One region of the Streptomyces sp. NPDC004542 genome, then DNA from elsewhere that is predicted to be linked to it. Evidence: predicted binding sites of a transcription regulator. Region 1 holds the regulator's gene; each other region holds the start of a gene.
The links. The regulator HrcA, encoded in region 1, represses chaperone genes, less so after heat shock. The targets are predictions, from matches to a motif close to TTNGCACTCNGNNNNNCNGAGTGCNAA.
Positions count from the first base shown of each region.

Region 1 (6,624 bases):
ACGGCTTCACCGCCTCCCAGATGTCGATGTACGGGTGGCCGACCACCAGCGCGTGCTCACTGGTCACCGACTGCGCGATCCGCCACTCCTTCGTGCCCGGGACCAGGTGGTCCACCAGGACACCCAGCCGCGCGTCCGGCCCCGGCCCGAACTCGGCCACGACGGCGGGCAGGTCGTCCACGCCCTCCAGGTACTCCACGACCACGCCCTCGACGCGCAGGTCGTCGCCCCACACCTTCTCGACCAGTTCCGCGTCGTGCCGGCCCTCGACGTAGATGCGCCCGGCACGGGCCACGCGCGCGCGTGCGCCCGGGACGGCGACCGAACCGGAGGCGGTACGGGTGGGACGTACCGGAGCCGACGACGCCGGCCGCACCAGCGTGACCACCCTGCCCTCGAGCAGGAACCCGCCCGGTTCCAGCGGGAACACCCGGTGCTTGCGGAAGCGGTCCTCCAGGGTCACCGTGCCCGCCTCGCAGCGGATCACCGCGCCGCAGAAGCCGGTGCCGGGCTCCTCGACCACCAGACCGGGCTCCGCGGGCACCTCCGGGACGGGCTTGGGTTTCTTCCAGGGAGGGTTCAGATCGGCGGGATACTGGCGCATTCGGATGACGATAGGAGAAGCCGTACCGCCATCAGGGCGACACGCCGAAACGCGCCGCCAGCTCGTCGCGTTGCCGCCGCACGAACGCCGCGTCCACCACCGCTCCGTGACCGGGCACGTACAGCGCGTCCTCGCCGCCGAGGTCGAGCAGCCGGTCGAGGGCGGCCGGCCAGTGGGACGGTACGGCGTCGGGGCCGGCCTGGGGATCGCCGGACTCCTCGACCAGGTCGCCGCAGAACACCACCTCGGGCTCGCCGGGGACCGAGCCGGGAACCAGCACCGCCAGGTCGTGGGCGCTGTGCCCCGGGCCGACGTTGGCCAGCAGCACCTGTCGTCCGTCGCCCAGGTCGAGGGTCCACTCGCCCGAGACCAGGTGGCGGGGCAGAGGGAGGGAGTCCACCGCCTCGTCCGCCTCCGCCACCGGCAGGCCCTGCCGGACGGCGTCCAGGCGGAGCTCCTCGCGCTCGTGCGTGAGCACGGTGTCCATGCCCACCGCCGCGAAGATCTCCGCGCCCGCGAAGGCCGCCGCGCCCAGCACATGGTCGAAATGGGGGTGGGTGAGCGCGAGATGGGTCACACGGCCCCCGGCCAGCTCCTGCGCCTGTGCGCGCAGGCGCGCGCCTTCGGCGAGACTCGACCCGGCGTCCACCACGAGCGCCGTACCCTCGCCGAGGACCAGTCCCGTGGTGCAGTCCCAGCGCGGCAGCCGGCACCGTCCGACCCCCGCGGCCACCCGCTCCCACCCCAGCTCTTCCCAAGCAACCGTCATACCGCGACGCTAGCGGGGAACGGTCCCACCCGGGCGCGGCGGCACGATCCGGCCTTGCCCGGGGTGTACCCCACGGCCGTACACTGGGCCGGGGAATGCTGGCACTCGCGAGCGCAGAGTGCCAGGCGAAGGACCCGAGGACCGCAGGGGACGATGTGCTGGAGGTGCGCGCGGATGCTGAGTGAACGCAGGCTGCAGGTGCTGCGCGCCATCGTCCAGGACTACGTCGGCACCGAGGAGCCCGTCGGCTCGAAAGCGCTCACCGAGCGGCACAGCCTCGGCGTCTCCCCGGCCACCGTCCGCAACGACATGGCGGCCCTGGAGGACGAGGGGTACATCGCCCAGCCGCACACCAGCGCGGGGCGCATCCCCACCGACAAGGGCTACCGGCTCTTCGTCGACAAGCTCGCGGGCGTCAAGCCGATGACCGGCCCCGAGCGGCGGGCGATCCAGAACTTCCTCGACGGCGCCGTCGACCTCGACGACGTCGTGGCCCGCACGGTGCGGCTGCTCGCGCAGCTGACCCGGCAGGTCGCGGTCGTGCAGTACCCCTCGCTGACCCGTTCGACCGTGCGGCACGTGGAGCTGCTCTCGCTCGCCCCGGCGCGCGTGATGCTCGTGCTGATCACGGACACCGGCCGGGTCGAGCAGCGGATGGTCGACTGCCCCGCCCCCTTCGGCGAGGCGTCCCTGGCGGATCTGCGCGCGCGGCTCAACAGCCGGGTCGCGGGCCGCCGGTTCACCGACGTGCCGCGGCTGGTCGAGGACCTCCCGGAGGGCTTCGACCCGGAGGATCGCGGTACGGTCTCCACCGTGCTCTCCACCCTGCTGGAGACACTGGTCGAGGAGAACGAGGAGCGGCTGATGATCGGCGGTACCGCCAATCTCACCCGCTTCGGACATGACTTTCCCCTCACCATCCGGCCGGTGCTCGAGGCGCTCGAGGAGCAGGTCGTCCTGCTCAAGCTGCTGGGCGAGGCCAAGGATTCGGGCATGACCGTGCGCATCGGGCACGAGAACGCCCATGAGGGACTCAACTCCACCTCGGTGGTGTCGGTCGGCTACGGTTCGGGCGGCGAGGCGGTTGCCAAGCTCGGCGTGGTCGGACCGACCCGCATGGACTACCCGGGAACGATGGGAGCGGTACGCGCAGTGGCACGGTACGTCGGACAGATCCTGGCGGAGTCGTAAGTGGCCACGGACTACTACGCCGTTCTCGGCGTGCGCCGCGACGCGTCGCAGGAAGAGATCAAGAAGGCCTTCCGCCGGCTCGCACGCGAGCTGCACCCGGATGTCAATCCTGATCCCAAGACGCAGGAGCGGTTCAAGGAGATCAACGCCGCCTACGAGGTGCTGTCGGACCCGCAGAAGAAGCAGGTCTACGACCTCGGCGGCGACCCGCTCTCGCAGGCCGGCGGCGCCGGCGCGGGCGGCTTCGGGGCGGGTGGCTTCGGCAACTTCTCCGACATCATGGACGCCTTCTTCGGCACCGCGTCCCAGCGCGGCCCGCGTTCGCGGACCCGGCGCGGCCAGGACGCGATGATCCGTATCGAGGTCGAGCTGGACGAGGCGGCCTTCGGCACGACCAAGGACATCCAGGTCGACACGGCGGTCGTCTGCAACACCTGCAACGGCGAGGGCGCCGCGCCGGGTACGACCGCCCAGACGTGTGACATGTGCCGCGGTCGCGGTGAGGTCTCCCAGGTCACCCGGTCCTTCCTGGGCCAGGTCATGACCTCCCGCCCCTGTCCGCAGTGCCAGGGCTTCGGCACGGTGGTACCGACCCCGTGCCCGGAGTGCGCCGGCGACGGCCGGGTGCGCTCCCGCCGCACCCTGACGGTCAAGATCCCCGCCGGTGTCGACAACGGCACCCGCATCCAGCTCGCCGGCGAGGGCGAGGTCGGACCGGGCGGCGGTCCCGCCGGTGACCTGTACGTCGAGATCCACGAACTCCCGCACAGCACCTTCCAACGGCGCGGCGACGACCTGCACTGCACGGTCACCATCCCGATGACCGCGGCCTCCCTCGGCACCAAGGTGCCGCTGGAGACGCTGGACGGCATGGAAGAGGTCGACATCCGCCCGGGCACCCAGTCCGGCCAGTCGATCCCGCTGCACGGCCGGGGCGTCACGCACCTGCGCGGCGGCGGCCGGGGCGACCTCATCGTCCACGTCGAGGTCCAGACCCCGACCAAGCTCGACCCCGAGCAGGAACGGCTCCTGCGCGAACTGGCCAAACTCCGCGGCGAAGAACGCCCACAGGGCCAGTTCCAGCCGGGGCAGCAGGGGTTGTTCTCGCGGTTGAAGGACGCGTTCAACGGGCGGTGAGGTGAGTCCGGGTGAGGGTGCGGCTCGTTCTGCCGGGGGTCCGGGGGTGGTCCCCCGGGTGGGCGGGGTCAGCCGGGGCAGCAAGGGTTGTTCTCGCGGTTGAAGGACGCGTTCAACGGGCGGTGAGGCCCGCGTTTACGGTGCCTGACCGCCGACAATTCCTCTGGCATATGTCAGAGGAAGCCCGGATTCGGACTTGTTCGGAGGACGTGACAACATGCCGTCATGTCCTCCGCACTGACCGATCTCGTTCCTCATCCGATCGTGCAGGCCCCCATGGCCGGCGGGGTCTCCGTCCCGCAGCTCGCCGCCGCCGTGTCGGAGGCGGGCGGTCTGGGGTTCCTCGCCGCCGGGTACAAGACCGCCGACGGCATGTACCAGGAGATCAAGCAGCTGCGGAGCCTGACCGGCCGTCCCTTCGGCGTGAACCTCTTCATGCCGCAGCCGGAACACCCCGATTCCGGTGCCGTGGAGGTCTACGCCCACCAGCTGGCAGGCGAGGCCTCGTGGTACGAGACCGAGCTCGGCGACCCGGACAGCGGCCGGGACGACGGCTACGACGCCAAGCTCGCCGTGCTGCTGGACAACCCGGTCCCGGTGGTCTCGTTCCACTTCGGCGTGCCGAGCCGGGACGCGCTCGACTCGCTGCGCCGCGCCGGAACCCTCACCCTGGTCACCGCGACCACCGCCGAGGAGGCCGTCGCGGTGGAGCGGGCCGGCGCCGACGCGGTCATAGCGCAGGGCGTGGAGGCCGGCGGCCACCAGGGCACCCACCGGGACATCCAGGAGAACGACGGCTCCGGCATCGGCCTCCTCGCACTGATCACCCAGGTCCGCGAGACCGTGGGCATCCCGATCGTCGCCGCCGGCGGCATCATGCGCGGCAGCCAGATCGCCGCGGTCAGGGCGGCCGGCGCGAGCGCGGCCCAGCTGGGCACCGCGTTCCTCGCCACCCCCGAGTCCGGCGCGAAGGCCCCGCACAAGCAGGCGCTGACCAACCCGCTGTACGCCCGCACCGAACTGACCCGCGCGTTCTCCGGCCGCCCGGCCCGCGCACTGGTCAACCGCTTCGTGCGCGAGCACGGCCCGTACGCCCCCGCCGCCTACCCGGAGGTCCACCACCTCACCTCGACGCTGCGCCTGGCCGCCGCCAAGGCCGGTGACGCGCAGGGCATGGCGCTGTGGGCCGGCCAGGGCCACCGGATGGCACGCGAGCTGCCGGCCGGGCAGCTGGTCGAGGTGCTGGCCGCCGAGGCCGAGGCGGCGACGGCGGCGCTGGCCCAGGGCGGTGCCCGGTGACCGCGCCGGTCTTCGTGGTCGACTCCCTGGAGGGCGTCGGCCCCGGCTCGGTCATCGACGTGACGGGCCCCGAAGGGCGGCACGCGGTCTCCGTACGGCGGCTCCAGCCCGGCGAGCACGTGGTGGTCACCGACGGGCGGGGCCGGGGGGCGGCCGGGGTCGTCCGCAGCGCGGCGGGCAAGGACCATCTGGTCGTCGAGCCCTTCGAGTTCCCGGTGGAAGCCGAGCCCAGCCCGCGTATCACCGTCGTCCAGGCCCTGCCCAAGGGCGACCGCGGTGAGCTCGCCGTGGAGACGATGACCGAGACCGGTGTCGACGCGATCGTGCCCTGGGCGGCGTCCCGCTGCATCACCCAGTGGAAGGGCGAGCGCGGCCTGAAGGCGCTCGGCAAGTGGCGCGCCACCGCCCGTGAGGCCGGCAAGCAGTCCCGGCGGCTGCGCTTCCCGGACGTCGCGGACGCGGCGACGAGCAAGCAGGTTGCCCAGCTTCTCGCCAAAGCCGACTTCGCCGCCGTCCTGCACGAGGACCGGGACTACCCCAGCGAGCCGCTGGCCACCGCCCAGCTCCCCGCCGAGGGCGAGATCGTGCTGGTCGTCGGCCCCGAAGGGGGCGTCGCCCCGGAGGAGTTGGCGCTCTTCGGGGAAGCGGGCGCGAAGGCGTACCGGCTCGGGCGTACCGTACTGCGTACATCGACCGCCGGGACCGCGGCGGCGGCCCTGCTCCTGGGCCGTACCGGCCGCTGGTCCTGACCGCTGGGGGAAGACCGTGGAACTCGCCCACGTACGGCTGCTGGTCAGCGACTTCGCCGCCTGCTACCGCTTCTACGCCGAGGTGCTCGGCCTGAAGCCGCAGTCCGGCGCGGCCTCGGGACCGTACGAGAAGTTCAGTCCCGCCACCGGCTCCGCCGGGATCGCGCTGCAGGACCGCTCGATGATGGCCGAGGTCCTGGACGAGCTGGGCGACACCGCGACCGGCCACCGCTCCCTGGTGGTCCTGCGCGTCGACGACCTCGACGCCTACTGCGCGGAGATCACCGGCCGTGGCGCCACCCTCCTGCACGGCCCGGCCCCCATGACCGAGCGCATGCGGGTCGCCCACCTCAAGGACCCGGAGGGCAACGTGGTGGAACTCCAGCAGTGGCTGCTGCTGCGCACCTGACCGGTCCCCGCGCACCGGGACGGCCCGGGGACCTCGACGGGCACCGGAGCGCCACTCGAAGGTGAGGCACCCGAACACTCGAGTGGCCATATGCGCCCTACCGCCCCGCCCGCGGCGGTGGCACGCTGCCCTGCATGGGGGCTTTCAGGCACATGCGCAACCGGCCCCGCCGGACGCGGGCGGCGGCCGTGGCGGGGCTCGCGGCGGTCGCCGTGGGCGGCGTCGTGGCGTGCGAGCCGACCGATCTGAGTTCGGCGTCGGTGGCGTACACGACGGACCGGACCGCGACCGCGGAGCTGAAGCGGCAGCACGTGAACGTGCGGTGGCTCACCTGCACGGGCGGCTACGGAGGCAAGGGCTACACCCCGGGGAAGACACCGTCACCGAGCGAGAGCACCGTCGTCACCGTCGACTGCCGGGGACAGACCGACGACGGACGGAAGATCACCGTCACCGGCAAGGTCAC
Region 1 covers NZ_JBEXLP010000014.1:91,443-98,066, reverse strand. Annotated here, with positions in the region: gene ABZX30_RS11455 (DUF3097 domain-containing protein) at 1-604, opposite strand, end outside; gene ABZX30_RS11450 (MBL fold metallo-hydrolase) at 636-1,373, opposite strand; gene hrcA (heat-inducible transcriptional repressor HrcA) at 1,548-2,564, shown strand; gene dnaJ (molecular chaperone DnaJ) at 2,565-3,701, shown strand; gene ABZX30_RS11435 (nitronate monooxygenase) at 3,927-5,000, shown strand; gene ABZX30_RS11430 (16S rRNA (uracil(1498)-N(3))-methyltransferase) at 4,997-5,749, shown strand; gene ABZX30_RS11425 (VOC family protein) at 5,766-6,158, shown strand; gene ABZX30_RS11420 (hypothetical protein) at 6,293-6,624, shown strand, end outside.

Region 2 (6,624 bases), on a different contig from region 1:
CAGGGTCTCGGTCGTCAGCAGGAGGGAGGCGATGGAGGCGGCGTTCTCCAGGGCGGAGCGGGTGACCTTCACCGGGTCGATGACGCCGGCCTTGACCAGGTCGCCGTACTCGCCGGTGGCGGCGTTGTAGCCGTTGCCCTTCTCCAGCTCGGCCACCTTGGAGACGATGACGTAGCCCTCGAGGCCGGCGTTCTCGGCGATCCAGCGCAGCGGCTCGACGGCGGCGCGGCGGACGACCGCGACACCGGTGGCCTCGTCGCCGGTCTTGTCGAGGTTGCCCTCGAGGACCTTGACGGCGTGGACCAGTGCGGAGCCACCACCGGAGACGATGCCCTCCTCGACCGCGGCGCGGGTCGCGGAGATGGCGTCCTCCAGACGGTGCTTCTTCTCCTTCAGCTCCACCTCGGTGGCGGCGCCGACCTTGATCACGCACACGCCGCCGGCCAGCTTCGCGAGGCGCTCCTGGAGCTTCTCGCGGTCCCAGTCGGAGTCGGTGTTCTCGATCTCGGCCTTGATCTGCGCGACGCGGCCCACGACGTCCTCGGAGTTGCCGGCGCCGTCGACGATGGTCGTGTCGTCCTTGGTGACCGTGACACGGCGGGCGGAGCCCAGCACGTCCAGGCCGACCTGGTCGAGCTTGAGGCCGACCTCCTCGGAGATGACCGTGGCGCCGGTGAGGATCGCCATGTCCTGCAGCATCGCCTTGCGGCGGTCACCGAAGCCGGGGGCCTTGACCGCGACCGCGTTGAAGGTGCCGCGGATCTTGTTGACGACCAGGGTGGACAGGGCCTCGCCCTCGACGTCCTCGGCGATGATCAGCAGCGGCTTGGAGGAGTTGGTCTGGATGACCTTCTCCAGCAGCGGCAGCAGGTCGGCGATCGAGGAGATCTTGCCCTGGTTGATCAGGATGTACGGGTCGTCGAGGACGGCCTCCATACGCTCCTGGTCGGTCACGAAGTACGGCGACAGGTAGCCCTTGTCGAAGGCCATGCCCTCGGTGAAGTCCAGCTCCAGCCCGAAGGTGTTGGACTCCTCGACGGTGATGACGCCGTCCTTGCCGACCTTGTCCATGGCCTCGGCGATGAGCTCGCCGACCTGCTGGTCCTGGGCGGACAGCGCGGCGACGGCGGCGATGTCCGACTTCTCGTCGATCGGGCGGGCCGAGGCGAGCAGGTCGTCGGAGACGGCCTTGACCGCGGCGTCGATGCCCTTCTTCAGAGCGGCCGGGGAGGCGCCGGCGGCGACGTTCTTCAGACCCTCGCGGACGAGCGCCTGGGCCAGCACGGTGGCGGTGGTCGTACCGTCACCCGCGATGTCGTTGGTCTTGGTCGCCACCTCCTTCACCAGCTGGGCGCCGAGGTTCTCGTACGGGTCCTCGATCTCCACCTCACGGGCGATGGTGACGCCGTCGTTGGTGATGGTCGGAGCGCCGAACTTCTTGTCGATGACGACGTTGCGGCCCTTGGGGCCGATCGTCACCTTGACCGTGTCGGCCAGCTTGTTGACGCCGCGCTCGAGGGCGCGACGGGCGTCCTCGTCGAACTTCAGGATCTTCGCCATGGCAGCGGGAGCCCTCTCGGAAATCTGGATCAAAACGGCACTGCGCCCCGGGCGCCCGGCTTCTTACGGATGCGGGGGCCAGGGGCGCAGTTCAAGCAAAGGTGCTTGGAGGTGAAGCGGTGAACTACTTCTCGATGATCGCGAGGACGTCGCGGGCCGAGAGGACGAGGTACTCCTCGCCGTTGTACTTCACCTCGGTACCGCCGTACTTGCTGTAGAGCACGACGTCGCCGACGGAGACGTCGAGCGGAAGACGGTTACCGTCCTCGAAGCGGCCCGGGCCCACGGCCAGGACGACGCCCTCCTGGGGCTTCTCCTTGGCGGTGTCCGGGATGACCAGGCCAGAGGCCGTGGTCTGCTCGGCGTCCAGCGGCTGGACCACGATGCGGTCCTCGAGCGGCTTGATGGCAACCTTGGTGCTGGCGGTCGTCACGATCCGACCTCCCCCTTCGGAGATCTCACGGGGTTAACTGTCTGAGGTGGCGACCAGGTCGATCCGTCGTCGCGGGTGCCGGACCTGCCCGTCGCTTTGTTGGCACTCTCCTGTGGCGAGTGCCAGAACCGAGACTATGACCGCGATTAGCACTCGGTCAAGCGGAGTGCCAGTTGCCGTGCGGCGCGTCGGGTGTGCGGGGGGGGTCGGCGGCCGTCCGCCGGGGGCCTTTGCCCCCGGGCCCCGCTTCGGCCGGGCGGAGCCGAGCGGCACGCGAAGGCGTCCTCAGACGTAGTCCTCCAGGCGGCCCACCGTCAGGCCCCGGGCCTGCGCCTCGCGCAGGAGGCGCAGGGTGCGGTCCTTCAGGTCCGGGCCGGTGGATCCCTCGGGGCCCACCTGGATGATGTCGCCGCGGTGGAGACGGTGTTCGCCCCTGGCGTAGGCGAGGGCGTCGGCCGTCACGGAGGCGCGCCAGAGGACCACCGCCGAGATGCCGCAGTCGGCGGCGGCGCGCAGCGTCGTGGCGTCGTACGTGCCGTAGGGCGGGCGGAAGAGGCGGGGGCGGACGCCGAAGCGGGACCGGAGTTTCTCCTGCTGGCCGCAGATCTCGGCGCGCTGGCCGGCGTAGGGCAGTCCGGCCATGGCGGGATGGTCGAGGGTGTGGTTCTGGACGGCGGCGCCGACCGACCGCAGGCGGGCGAAGTGGCCGTAGCCGGGGCCCACGACGCTGTCGGTGAGGAACATGCTCACCGGGAGGCGCAGTTCGCGGACCATGTCGACGAAGCGCGGGTCCTTCTCGGCGCCGTCGTCGTAGGTGAGGAAGACGACCTTGTCGGAGGTCGGGACGCGGTCGACGACCGGGAGCGGGGGCAGGCCCCTCCGGCGGGGCGCGCGGGGACGGAGCGGAACGCGGGCCGGGGGGCTCGGGGCGGGGGCGAGCGGGGCGCGCAGCCCCCAGTGGCGGTACGCCACGTCACGGGCGGGCGCGGGGTGGCGTACCCGCTGGGCCGCCTTCTCACCCAGCCGTTCGATCGGGTCGACGGACTGGGCGCAGCCGGCGAGGAGGAGTGCGGCCCCGGTGAGCGCGGCGGCGGCCAGGACCCGGCGTCGCCGCCACCGCCGCCTCACAGGTAGTCCTCCAGGCGGGCCACCGCGTACCCCTCGGCCGTGACCTTGTCCAGGAACCGGCGCATGTCGTCGACCATCGTGCCGTTCCAGTCGTCCCGTCCCCGGAAGTGGGTCAGGACGATGTCGCCGGGGTGCAGGCTCTGGTCGTCCTCCCGGTACTCCCAGTGGTCGACGTAGACCTCCTCGTCCCAGATGGGCGCGTACTTGATGCCGCAGGACTTGGCGGCGAGCAGGGTGTCGCGGTTGTAGTTGCCGTAGGGCGGGCGGAAGACGGCCGGGGTCTTGCCGAACTGCTCGCGCATGATCCGCTGCATGCCGCAGATCTCGTCGCGCTGCTCGTCGTAGGACAGGCCCGGCAGGTAGGGGTGGGTGAGGGTGTGGTTGTTGAGGGTGATGCCCTTGGCCTGCATCGTCCGGAAGTAGCCGTAGTCGTCCTCGACCAGGTAGTTGCTGAGGAACGCGGTGTAGGGGATCTTCAGGTCGCTCATCATGCGCAGGAAGGCCGGGTCCTTCTCGGCGCCGTCGTCGATCGTGAGGAAGACGATCTTCTGCCGGGTGGGGACCGTGGTGAAGACCGGAGGCAGGTCCAGTTCCTCCTGGCCGTCGACCTCGAATCCGTCGCGGGCGGTGATCCGCGGCTTGCGGGCGGGGGGCGGCGGCGGTGTCAGCGGGGCCGCGGCCAGGCCCCAGCGCCGGGCGGCGGCGGCCAGGGCGGCGTGGGAGGTACGCAGCCGGGAGGCGTAGGAGTCCAGGGCCTCGGCGGGCCCGCGGAGGCGCTGCTGGCCCGGGGCCGGCCGGACGTCCGGGGCCGTGCCCGGTGCCGTACAGCCGGAGAGGGGACCGCCGGAGACGACGGCGGCCACGGCGAGCGCGACCAGTCCGGACCGGGTGACCGCCCGCCTCCCTCGCGCACCATTTTTGTCATTTTGTACTACTACTCGCATGGTGTGGGATCTTCGCAGAGCCCCGGCCCCCGACCGGCCCGACACCGCCGCCGCGGGCGCACCATCCACCGGCTGGCCCACAATGACCCGGTGAACGACCTGCTCCCCTTCCGCTCCCTGCTCACCCCCGAGGGCCGCGCCCTCCTCGACGAGGTGCGCGGCACGGCACCGGCCGAGGAACTCGCCGTCGCCACCCGGCTGCGCCGCGACCACCCCGCGGACCTGGTCTCGGCCGCCCTCGGCCAGGCCAGGCTGCGGCAGCGGGCGGCGGCCAAGTTCGGCGCCGCGGACGCGGAGCGGATGTTCTTCACTGCGAACGGGGTCGAGCAGTCGACCCGCACGAGCGTGGCGGGCTACCGGGCCGGCCGGCTGAGGGAGCTGGGGGTGACGTCCGTCGCGGACCTGTGCTGCGGCATCGGCGGCGACGCGATCGCCTTCGCCCGCGCCGGGATCCGCGTCCTCGCCGTGGACCGCGATCCGCTGACGGTGGCCGTGGCCCGGGCGAACGCCGAGGCGCTGGGGCTGACGGAACTCATCGAGGTGCGGGAGGCCGATGTCACGGAGGTCGGCACCGCCGGGTACGACGCGGTGTTCGTGGACCCCGCCCGGCGCGGCGGACGGGGCCGTATCTTCGATCCCGAGGCGTACTCACCGCCCTTGTCCTGGGCCGTGAGCGCCGCGTCCGCGGCCCGGGTGGCCGCCCTGAAGGTCGCCCCCGGCATCCCGCACGAGGCGGTCCCCGAGCGGGCCGAGGCCGAGTGGATCTCCGACGGCGGGGACGTGAAGGAGGCGGTGCTCTGGTTCGGCACCGGCGGCACGGCCGTGCGGGCCACGCTGCTGCCGGGGCCACGCTCGCTGCTCTCCCGGGGCCTGCCCGACCCCGGAGTGCGGCCCGTGGGGCGGTACCTGTACGAGCCGGACGGCGCCGTCGTCCGGGCGCACCTGGTGGCGGAGGTCGCCGAGGAGGTGGACGGCGGGCTGATCGACCCGACCATCGCCTACGTCACGGCGGACGCCCACCGGCCGACGGTGTACGCCTCCGCGTACGAGATCACCGACCAGCTCCCCTTCAACGTCAAGAAGTTGAAAGCCCTGCTCAGACAGCGTGAGGTCGGCGTCCTGACCGTGAAGAAGCGCGGCTCGGCGGTCGAACCCGAGGAACTCCGCAGGAAGGTCAAGCCCCAGGGCCCCCACTCGGCGACGGTGTTCCTCACCCGGGTGGCGGGGGCGCCGACGATGCTGGTCGGCCACCCGTTGAGGTGACGTGCGCGCACTCCCCCGCCCGCCGCAGCAGCATCTCCCGCTCCCGCCCGTTCCGGGTGAGCCGTGCCGCACGTTCGAAGTCCGCGCGGGCCTCGGCCGGGCGGCCCAGCCGGGCGAGCAGGTCGCCGCGGACGCTGGGCAGCAGGTGGTAGTCGCGGAGGGAGGGTTCGGCGGCCAGCCGGTCCACGATCTCCAGCGCGGGAGCCGGACCCCGCGCCATCGAGACGGCGACCGCGCGGTTCAGCTCCACGACGGGGGACGGGGCCCGGGCGGCGAGCAGGTCGTACAGGGCGGCGATGGCCGGCCAGTCCGTCTCCTCGTACGTGTGGGCGTGCGCGTGGCAGGCCGCGATCGCCGCCTGCAGGACGTACGGGCCGGGGGCACCGGTGGCCACGGCCCCGGCGCGGTCGAGGGCCGCGATGCCGCGGGCGATGAGCATGCGGTTCCAGCGGCGGCGGTTCTGGTCCTTCAGCAGGACCGGCTCACCCCGGGGGCCGGTACGGGCGGCGGCCCGGGAGGACTGGAACTCCAGGAGGGCGGTCAGGCCGTGCACCTCCGGCTCCTCGGGCATCAGGCCGGACAGCACGCGGGCCAGGCGGAGGGCGTCCTCGCACAGGGCGGGGCGCAGCCAGTCGTCGCCGGCGGTGGCCGCGTACCCCTCGTTGTGGATCAGGTAGATGACGTCGAGGACGGAGCCGAGGCGGGCCTCCCGGTCGGGGCCGCAGGGGACCTCGAAGGCGACGTTCCGCCTCGCCAGGGTGCGCTTGGCGCGGACGATGCGCTGGGCGACCGTCGGCTCGGGAACGAGGAAGGCGCGGGCGATCTCGGCCGTGCTCAGGCCGCCCAGCAGGCGCAGGGTGAGCGCCGTGCGGGCCTCCGGGGACAGCACGGGGTGGCAGGTGGTGAAGACCAGGCGGAGCAGGTCGTCGTCGATGTCGTCGGGGTCGGCCGGTTCCGGCGGCCCAGCCGTGGTTTCCAGGTCGCGGCCGATCTCGGCGAGCTTGCGGGCGTAGTTCTCGCGGCGGCGGACCAGGTCGACGGCGCGGTGCCGGGCGGTGGCCATGAGCCAGGCGCCGGGGTTGTCGGGCACGCCGTCCCGGGGCCACCGTTCCAGGGCGGCGACCAGCGCGTCCTGCGCCAGTTCCTCGGCGATCGCGATGTCGCGCACGATCCGGGTCACGCCGGCGACGAGCCGGGGCGACTCCAGCCGGAAGACGGTCTCGATGGCGGTCCCGACGGCCTGGGCGGCGGCGGTGGGCTGCTGTTCCACAGCCCCCCATGCAACACCCCCGGCCC
Region 2 covers NZ_JBEXLP010000001.1:293,475-300,098, forward strand. Annotated here, with positions in the region: gene groL (chaperonin GroEL) at 1-1,560, opposite strand, end outside; gene groES (co-chaperone GroES) at 1,685-1,993, opposite strand; gene ABZX30_RS01390 (polysaccharide deacetylase family protein) at 2,279-3,121, opposite strand; gene ABZX30_RS01395 (polysaccharide deacetylase family protein) at 3,118-4,065, opposite strand; gene ABZX30_RS01400 (methyltransferase domain-containing protein) at 4,048-5,328, shown strand; gene ABZX30_RS01405 (RNA polymerase sigma factor) at 5,276-6,598, opposite strand.
Region 2: a site for HrcA is predicted at 2,140-2,166, ahead of groES (co-chaperone GroES). Genes of this name have one in related genera too.

Region 3 (6,624 bases), on a different contig from region 1:
GGAGCTGATCAAGCTCGGCCTGGTCGAGGACAAGCCGTACAAGATCTTCGGCGCCCAGGCCGAGGGCTGCTCGCCGGTGTCCACCGCGTTCAAGGCGGGCCACGACGTCGTGCGCCCGCAGAAGCCGAACACCATCGCCAAGTCCCTCGCCATCGGCAACCCGGCGGACGGGCCGTACGTCCTCGACATCGCGCGCCGCACGGGCGGCGCGGTGGAGGACGTGACGGACGAAGAGGTGGTGGACGCCATCAAGCTGCTGGCCCGCACGGAGGGCATCTTCGCCGAGACGGCGGGCGGGGTGACCGTCGGCGTCACCCGCAAGCTGATCAAGGACGGCCTCCTCGACCCGGCCGCGACGACCGTCGTCCTCAACACGGGCGACGGGCTGAAGACGCTGGACGCGGTGGCGGGCACCGGTCTGACCGCCACGATCCGTCCCACCCTCGATTCCTTCCGCCAGGCCGGCCTCGCCTAGGCGTCCCGCCCCGCTCACCCATCGGAGGTCACACCGCATGAGCGTCACCGTTCGTATCCCGACCATCCTGCGCACCTACACGGGCGGCCAGGCCGAGGTCCAGGCCGAGGGCGCGACCCTCGCCGACGTCATCGCCGACCTGGAGAAGAACCACACCGGCATCGCCGCCCGCGTCCTGGACGACCAGGGCAAGCTGCGTCGCTTCGTCAACGTGTACGTCAACGACGACGACGTGCGGTTCGAGCAGGGTCTGCAGACCGAGACCCCGGACGGCGCGGGCGTCTCCATCATTCCGGCCGTGGCCGGCGGCTGACCGAATGACCGAACATTACCGTCGGTAATGCGTAGCACCGAGAGTTCATCGAATTGCCCCCTCCGCGAGAGAAGCGGAGGGGGCAATTCAGTGTGGTTGAGCACGGTAGAGTTGGGGAACGCGCTCCCGGAACCCGGGGCAGGGCCCCCGGATTCGTATCGCACACCCGACAAGAAGTAGCCAAAGTGTGCGAACCTTTTGCGCCTTATGCAGCTTTTGTGGAGCCCGACTTGCCCAGAATTCAGCCGAATTTTTGGCAGATTCCCGACCGCTGCCGTCCAGATTTCTCGTCCGATTGACCTGTTGCAGACGGCAGTTGGACAGATACATTCGGCCGCGGTCGACGCGTTCCGGCGCACGCCCCCAGACCAGTTGGGGGGTGAGGTCTGACCCGGATCCGCGAAGTGTGGATCCGTGCAAGGGCCAGTAATAGGGGAGTTAGGCATGGCTCAGGGCACCGTCAAGTGGTTCAACGCGGAGAAGGGGTACGGCTTCATCGCGGTCGACGGTGGTGCGGACGTCTTCGTCCACTACAGCGCGATTCAGATGGACGGCTACCGCACCCTGGAAGAGGGTCAGCGGGTCGAGTTCGAGATCTCGCAGGGCCAGAAGGGTCCGCAGGCCGACATGGTTCGCGTCACCGCCTGAACGTTTTCACAGGGTGGAGGGCCCGCATCCGGGAGGATGCGGGCCCTTCGCCCTGCCCGGAGGGCGCCGCGCGGCCTGTTCGCGCACGGCGCAGCGCCCCGCCCGGACCCCCGTAGCCGCTTGCGCCCGCCCGTCACCCGACCGCCACCCCTCATCGAGCCCGCTTCGCGGGCGCGCCTTGCACTCAGGCATGCCGAGTGCTAATCATTGGCGTTAGCACTCTGAAGGTGAGAGTGACAGCGAAGGACCGGGTCGGTGAGGCCCGCAGGCCAAGTGGGGCAAGGAACCACGAGGTCCGCGAGCCGTCCGTCGCGGGCGCGGGCGCGGTCCGAAGGAATCACCCCCAGTCCTGGAGGGACCACTTCACATGGCCAAGATCATCGCGTTCGACGAGGAGGCGCGGCGCGGCCTCGAGCGCGGCATGAACCAGCTCGCGGACGCCGTCAAGGTGACGCTCGGCCCCAAGGGCCGCAACGTCGTCCTCGAGAAGAAGTGGGGCGCCCCCACGATCACCAACGATGGTGTGTCCATCGCCAAGGAGATCGAGCTCGAGGACCCGTACGAGAAGATCGGCGCCGAGCTGGTCAAGGAAGTCGCCAAGAAGACGGACGACGTCGCCGGTGACGGTACGACCACCGCGACCGTTCTCGCCCAGGCCCTGGTCAAGGAGGGCCTGCGCAACGTAGCCGCCGGCGCCAACCCGATGGCCCTCAAGCGCGGTATCGAGAAGGCCGTCGAGGCCGTCTCCGCCGCCCTGCTGGAGCAGGCGAAGGACGTCGAGACCAAGGAGCAGATCGCTTCCACGGCCTCCATCTCCGCCGCCGACACCCAGATCGGCGAGCTCATCGCCGAGGCCATGGACAAGGTCGGCAAGGAAGGCGTCATCACCGTCGAGGAGTCCCAGACCTTCGGTCTGGAGCTGGAGCTCACCGAGGGTATGCGCTTCGACAAGGGCTACATCTCGGCGTACTTCGCCACCGACATGGAGCGTATGGAGGCCGTCCTCGACGACCCGTACATCCTGATCGCCAACTCCAAGATCTCCTCGGTCAAGGACCTGCTCCCGCTGCTGGAGAAGGTCATGCAGTCGGGCAAGCCGCTGCTGATCATCGCCGAGGACGTCGAGGGCGAGGCCCTGTCGACCCTGGTCGTCAACAAGATCCGCGGCACCTTCAAGTCCGTCGCCGTCAAGGCCCCGGGCTTCGGCGACCGCCGCAAGGCCATGCTCGGCGACATCGCCATCCTCACGGGCGGCGAGGTCATCTCCGAGGAGGTCGGTCTCAAGCTGGAGAACGCCACCCTCGACCTGCTGGGCAAGGCCCGCAAGGTGGTCATCACCAAGGACGAGACCACCATCGTCGACGGTGCCGGCTCCTCGGACCAGGTCAACGGCCGGGTCAACCAGATCCGCGCCGAGATCGAGAACAGCGACTCCGACTACGACCGCGAGAAGCTCCAGGAGCGCCTGGCCAAGCTCGCGGGCGGCGTGGCCGTCATCAAGGCCGGTGCCGCCACCGAGGTCGAGCTCAAGGAGCGCAAGCACCGCATCGAGGACGCCGTCCGCAACGCCAAGGCGGCCGTCGAGGAGGGCATCGTCGCCGGTGGTGGCGTGGCCCTGCTCCAGGCCTCCCAGGTCTTCGAGAAGCTGGAGCTCGAGGGTGACGAGGCGACCGGCGCCAACGCCGTGAAGCTCGCGCTGGAGGCCCCGCTCAAGCAGATCGCCGTCAACGGTGGTCTCGAGGGTGGCGTCGTCGTGGAGAAGGTGCGCAACCTGACGGTCGGCCACGGCCTGAACGCCGCGACCGGCGAGTACGTCGACATGATCGCCGAGGGCATCATCGACCCGGCGAAGGTGACCCGCTCTGCCCTGCAGAACGCCGCCTCCATCGCCGCGCTGTTCCTCACTACCGAGGCCGTCATCGCCGACAAGCCGGAGAAGGCCGCCGCGCCCGCCGGCGGCGGCATGCCGGGCGGTGACATGGACTTCTGATCGGCCTGACGGTTGATCGCCTGTCCTTCGGACCGAGGGCGGTACGTCCAGCTTCTGGCTGGGGGTGCCGCCCTCGGGCGTTTCGTGGGCCTCAGTCGGCGTAGTCCTTGAGCTCCTCGGCGGTCAGGACGTCCGGGTGTGTGCTGGATCACGCGATGGCGGAACCGGGGTGCGGAATGCGTGGCCCGGAGCGGGTGTTTTGCTTAAGGCGGTGCAACAATGCGCGTGCACATACCAGTCGGTTGTCCCCACACCTCACGAGGAGCCCACACGTGACCGCCACGCCCCACGCCTCCCGCGCGGCCCAGATCCTCTCCCGGCCGACGACGATCAACGGCCTGACCGTCCCGAACCGCATCGCGATGGCGCCGATGACCCGCATGTTCTCCCCGGGCGGCGTCCCCGGCGAGGACGTGCTGTCGTACTACGCCCGTCGTGCCGCCGCCGGGGTGGGCCTGATCGTCACCGAGGGTACGTACGTCGGTCACGAGTCGGCGGGCAACAGTGACCGCGTGCCCCGGTTCCACGGTGAGGAGCAGCTCACGGGCTGGCAGAAGGTGGCCGGAGCGGTGCACGAGGCGGGCGGCACGATCGTGCCGCAGCTGTGGCACATCGGCATGGTCCGCAAGCAGGGCCAGCCCCCGTTCCCGGACGCCCCCGCGGTGGGCCCGTCCGGTCTGGTCACCGCGGGTGCCGAGCCCACCGGCAAGGCCATGACCCAAGCGGACCTGGACGACGTCGTCGCCGCGTTCGCCCAGGCCGCCGCGGACGCCGAGCGCATCGGCTTCGACGGCGTGGAGATCCACGGCGCCCACGGCTACCTCCTCGACCAGTTCCTGTGGGCCGGCACCAACCTGCGCACCGACGCCTACGGCGGCGACCCGGTGGCCCGTACGAAGTTCGCCGCCGAGATCGTCGCCGCGGTCCGCGAGCGGGTGTCCCCCGGCTTCCCCGTCCTCTTCCGCTACTCGCAGTGGAAGCAGCAGGACTACACCGCCCGCCTCGCCGAGACCCCCGAGGAACTCGAGGCGATCCTCACCCCGCTGGCCGCGGCCGGCGTCGATGCCTTCCACGCCTCCACCCGCCGCTACTGGCTCCCCGAGTTCGACGGCTCCGACCTGAACCTCGCGGGCTGGACGAAGAAGCTCACCGGCAAGCCGGTCATCACGGTCGGCTCGGTCGGCCTCGACGGCGACTTCGTCAATGCCTTCCAGGGCGAGGGCTCCCCGGTCAAGGCCATCGACAACCTCCTGGACCGGCTGGAGACCGAGGAGTTCGACATGGTCGCCGTCGGCCGCGCGCTGCTCCAGGACCCGGAGTGGGCGGCCAAGGTGCTCGCCGACCGCTTCGACGAGCTGAAGCCGTACGACGCCGCCGCGCTGAAGACGCTCAGCTGACGGTCTTCCTGGACTGTGGGTCGCGGTGGAGTGCGCCGTCGATCAGCAGCAGTCCGCGCCCCCGCGACGGCGGGGGCCGGGACACCGGCCACGCAGGCGCCCGTCCGCCGGCCGCGGGCGGCGGACGCGCGGACGGGCGACCCGGCCGTGCCGGCGTCCGGCGCCGGACCCGGACGCGGTGCCGGCGCACCCGGAGGAGGCGAGCAGCCGGCTCCGGGACGGGCACGAGGTCGCCGGGCGGCCCTGGAGCGGCCGGGGCGGGCCTACAGATGGCCCATCGGCTCGATGTCCACCTGCACCGGAGTGCCCCACACCCGCAGCACCTCGTAGTCGGTGAACTCGTGCACGAGCCGGTACGCCATCGCGGGCCGTGAGCCGCGCCGCTGGGCGGCGAGGTAGAGCTCGGCCTCGCGCCGGTCCCGCCGCGGCGTGCCGCACAGCTGCCACTCCCGGCCGTTCCACAACTCCGGCAGCCAGCGCTGCTGGGGCTGGGGACGGTCACCGCGCACCCCGTAACGGGAGGGGGCCGGACCGGCCGTTTCCGGCGCGTGCGGCCGGCCGCCGCCGAACTCGGCCCGCCGGGCCGCCCGCCGCCGGGTCTCGCACAACAGGCACAGATCCGGGGCGCTCTCGTCCACGGGCCCGGTCGGGTGCTCGGCGCACCGCGTGGTCGTGGCGGCGCTCGAAACGCTCTCCTCCAGCAGTTCCAGCGCCCGCCGCAGATCGGCCTTGACCTCGTGCAGCCTGGCGTCCGGCGTGTCGGCGGTCAGCGCCTCCCCGTGCTCGCCGAGCACCCGCAGGGCACGGCCGAGCGCGGTGAGCTGGGCGTGGTTCATGGCTGCACCTCTCTGTTCCGCGGGCCGCCCGCGTCGCCCTCATTGTCGCCGGTCCCGTACGCCCCGCCGGTACCGGTGAGCGCCGGGCTCCGATGCTCACCGGGCCGGACGGCCACGTACGTCGCCAGGAAGCCCACCGCGTACCCGGTCAGCAGGCCGCCCGCGTAGACCGCCGCGGTCAGGGCCGGGCTCCTGTTCCCTGCCAGCAGCGGGAACAGGGCCCAGCCCGACGGCCCGATCGCCGTCGCCCCGACCCGGTCGCCCAGCATCGCGAAGAACCCGACGAAGGCCCCGCCCGCCGCCCCGCCCGCGCAGGCGGTCAGGAACGGCCGGCCCAGGGGGAGCGAGACACCGTAGATGAGGGGCTCGCCGACCCCCAGCAGTCCCGCCGGGAGCGCCGACCTGATCGTCGTGCGCAGGGAGGTGTCGTGGCGGAGCCGGACGTACACCGCCAGGGCCGCGCCCACCTGTCCGGCGCCCGCCATGGCGAGGATGGGCAGCAGGACCGTGTAGCCCTGCTGTTCGATGAGGGTGGTGTGGATGGGGATCAGGGCCTGGTGCAGGCCCAGCATCACCAGGGGCAGGAACAGGCCGCCGAGGACCAGTCCGGCAAACGCGCCGGTCGTCGCCAGCAGCCGGTCGGCCGCCGTGCCGATCGCCGACGACACGAGGCCGGCCGCGTACATCAGCCCGTACAGCGTCGCCAGCCCGGCGACCAGCACCGTCACCGTCGGGGTCAGCAGCACGTCGAGGGCGCCCGGCACCCGCCCCCGGCACCACCTCTCCACGTATGTCCCCAGCAGTGCCGCCGCCAGCGCGCCGAGCACCCCGCCCTGACCGGGTGTCAGGTGCACCCCGAACGCCGTCACCTTCGCCACGCCCGGATACACCACCACGGCCGCCACCGCCCCGCCGAGCACCGGCGTCCCCCCGAACTCCTTCGCCGTCCGGTAGCCGACGAACAC
Region 3 covers NZ_JBEXLP010000002.1:136,409-143,032, reverse strand. Annotated here, with positions in the region: gene thrC (threonine synthase) at 1-475, shown strand, start outside; gene ABZX30_RS02170 (ubiquitin-like small modifier protein 1) at 513-788, shown strand; gene ABZX30_RS02165 (cold-shock protein) at 1,233-1,436, shown strand; gene groL (chaperonin GroEL) at 1,804-3,426, shown strand; gene ABZX30_RS02155 (NADH:flavin oxidoreductase) at 3,699-4,823, shown strand; gene ABZX30_RS02150 (hypothetical protein) at 5,087-5,659, opposite strand; gene ABZX30_RS02145 (PTS transporter subunit EIIC) at 5,656-6,624, opposite strand, start outside.
Region 3: a site for HrcA is predicted at 1,614-1,640, ahead of groL (chaperonin GroEL). Genes of this name have one in related genera too.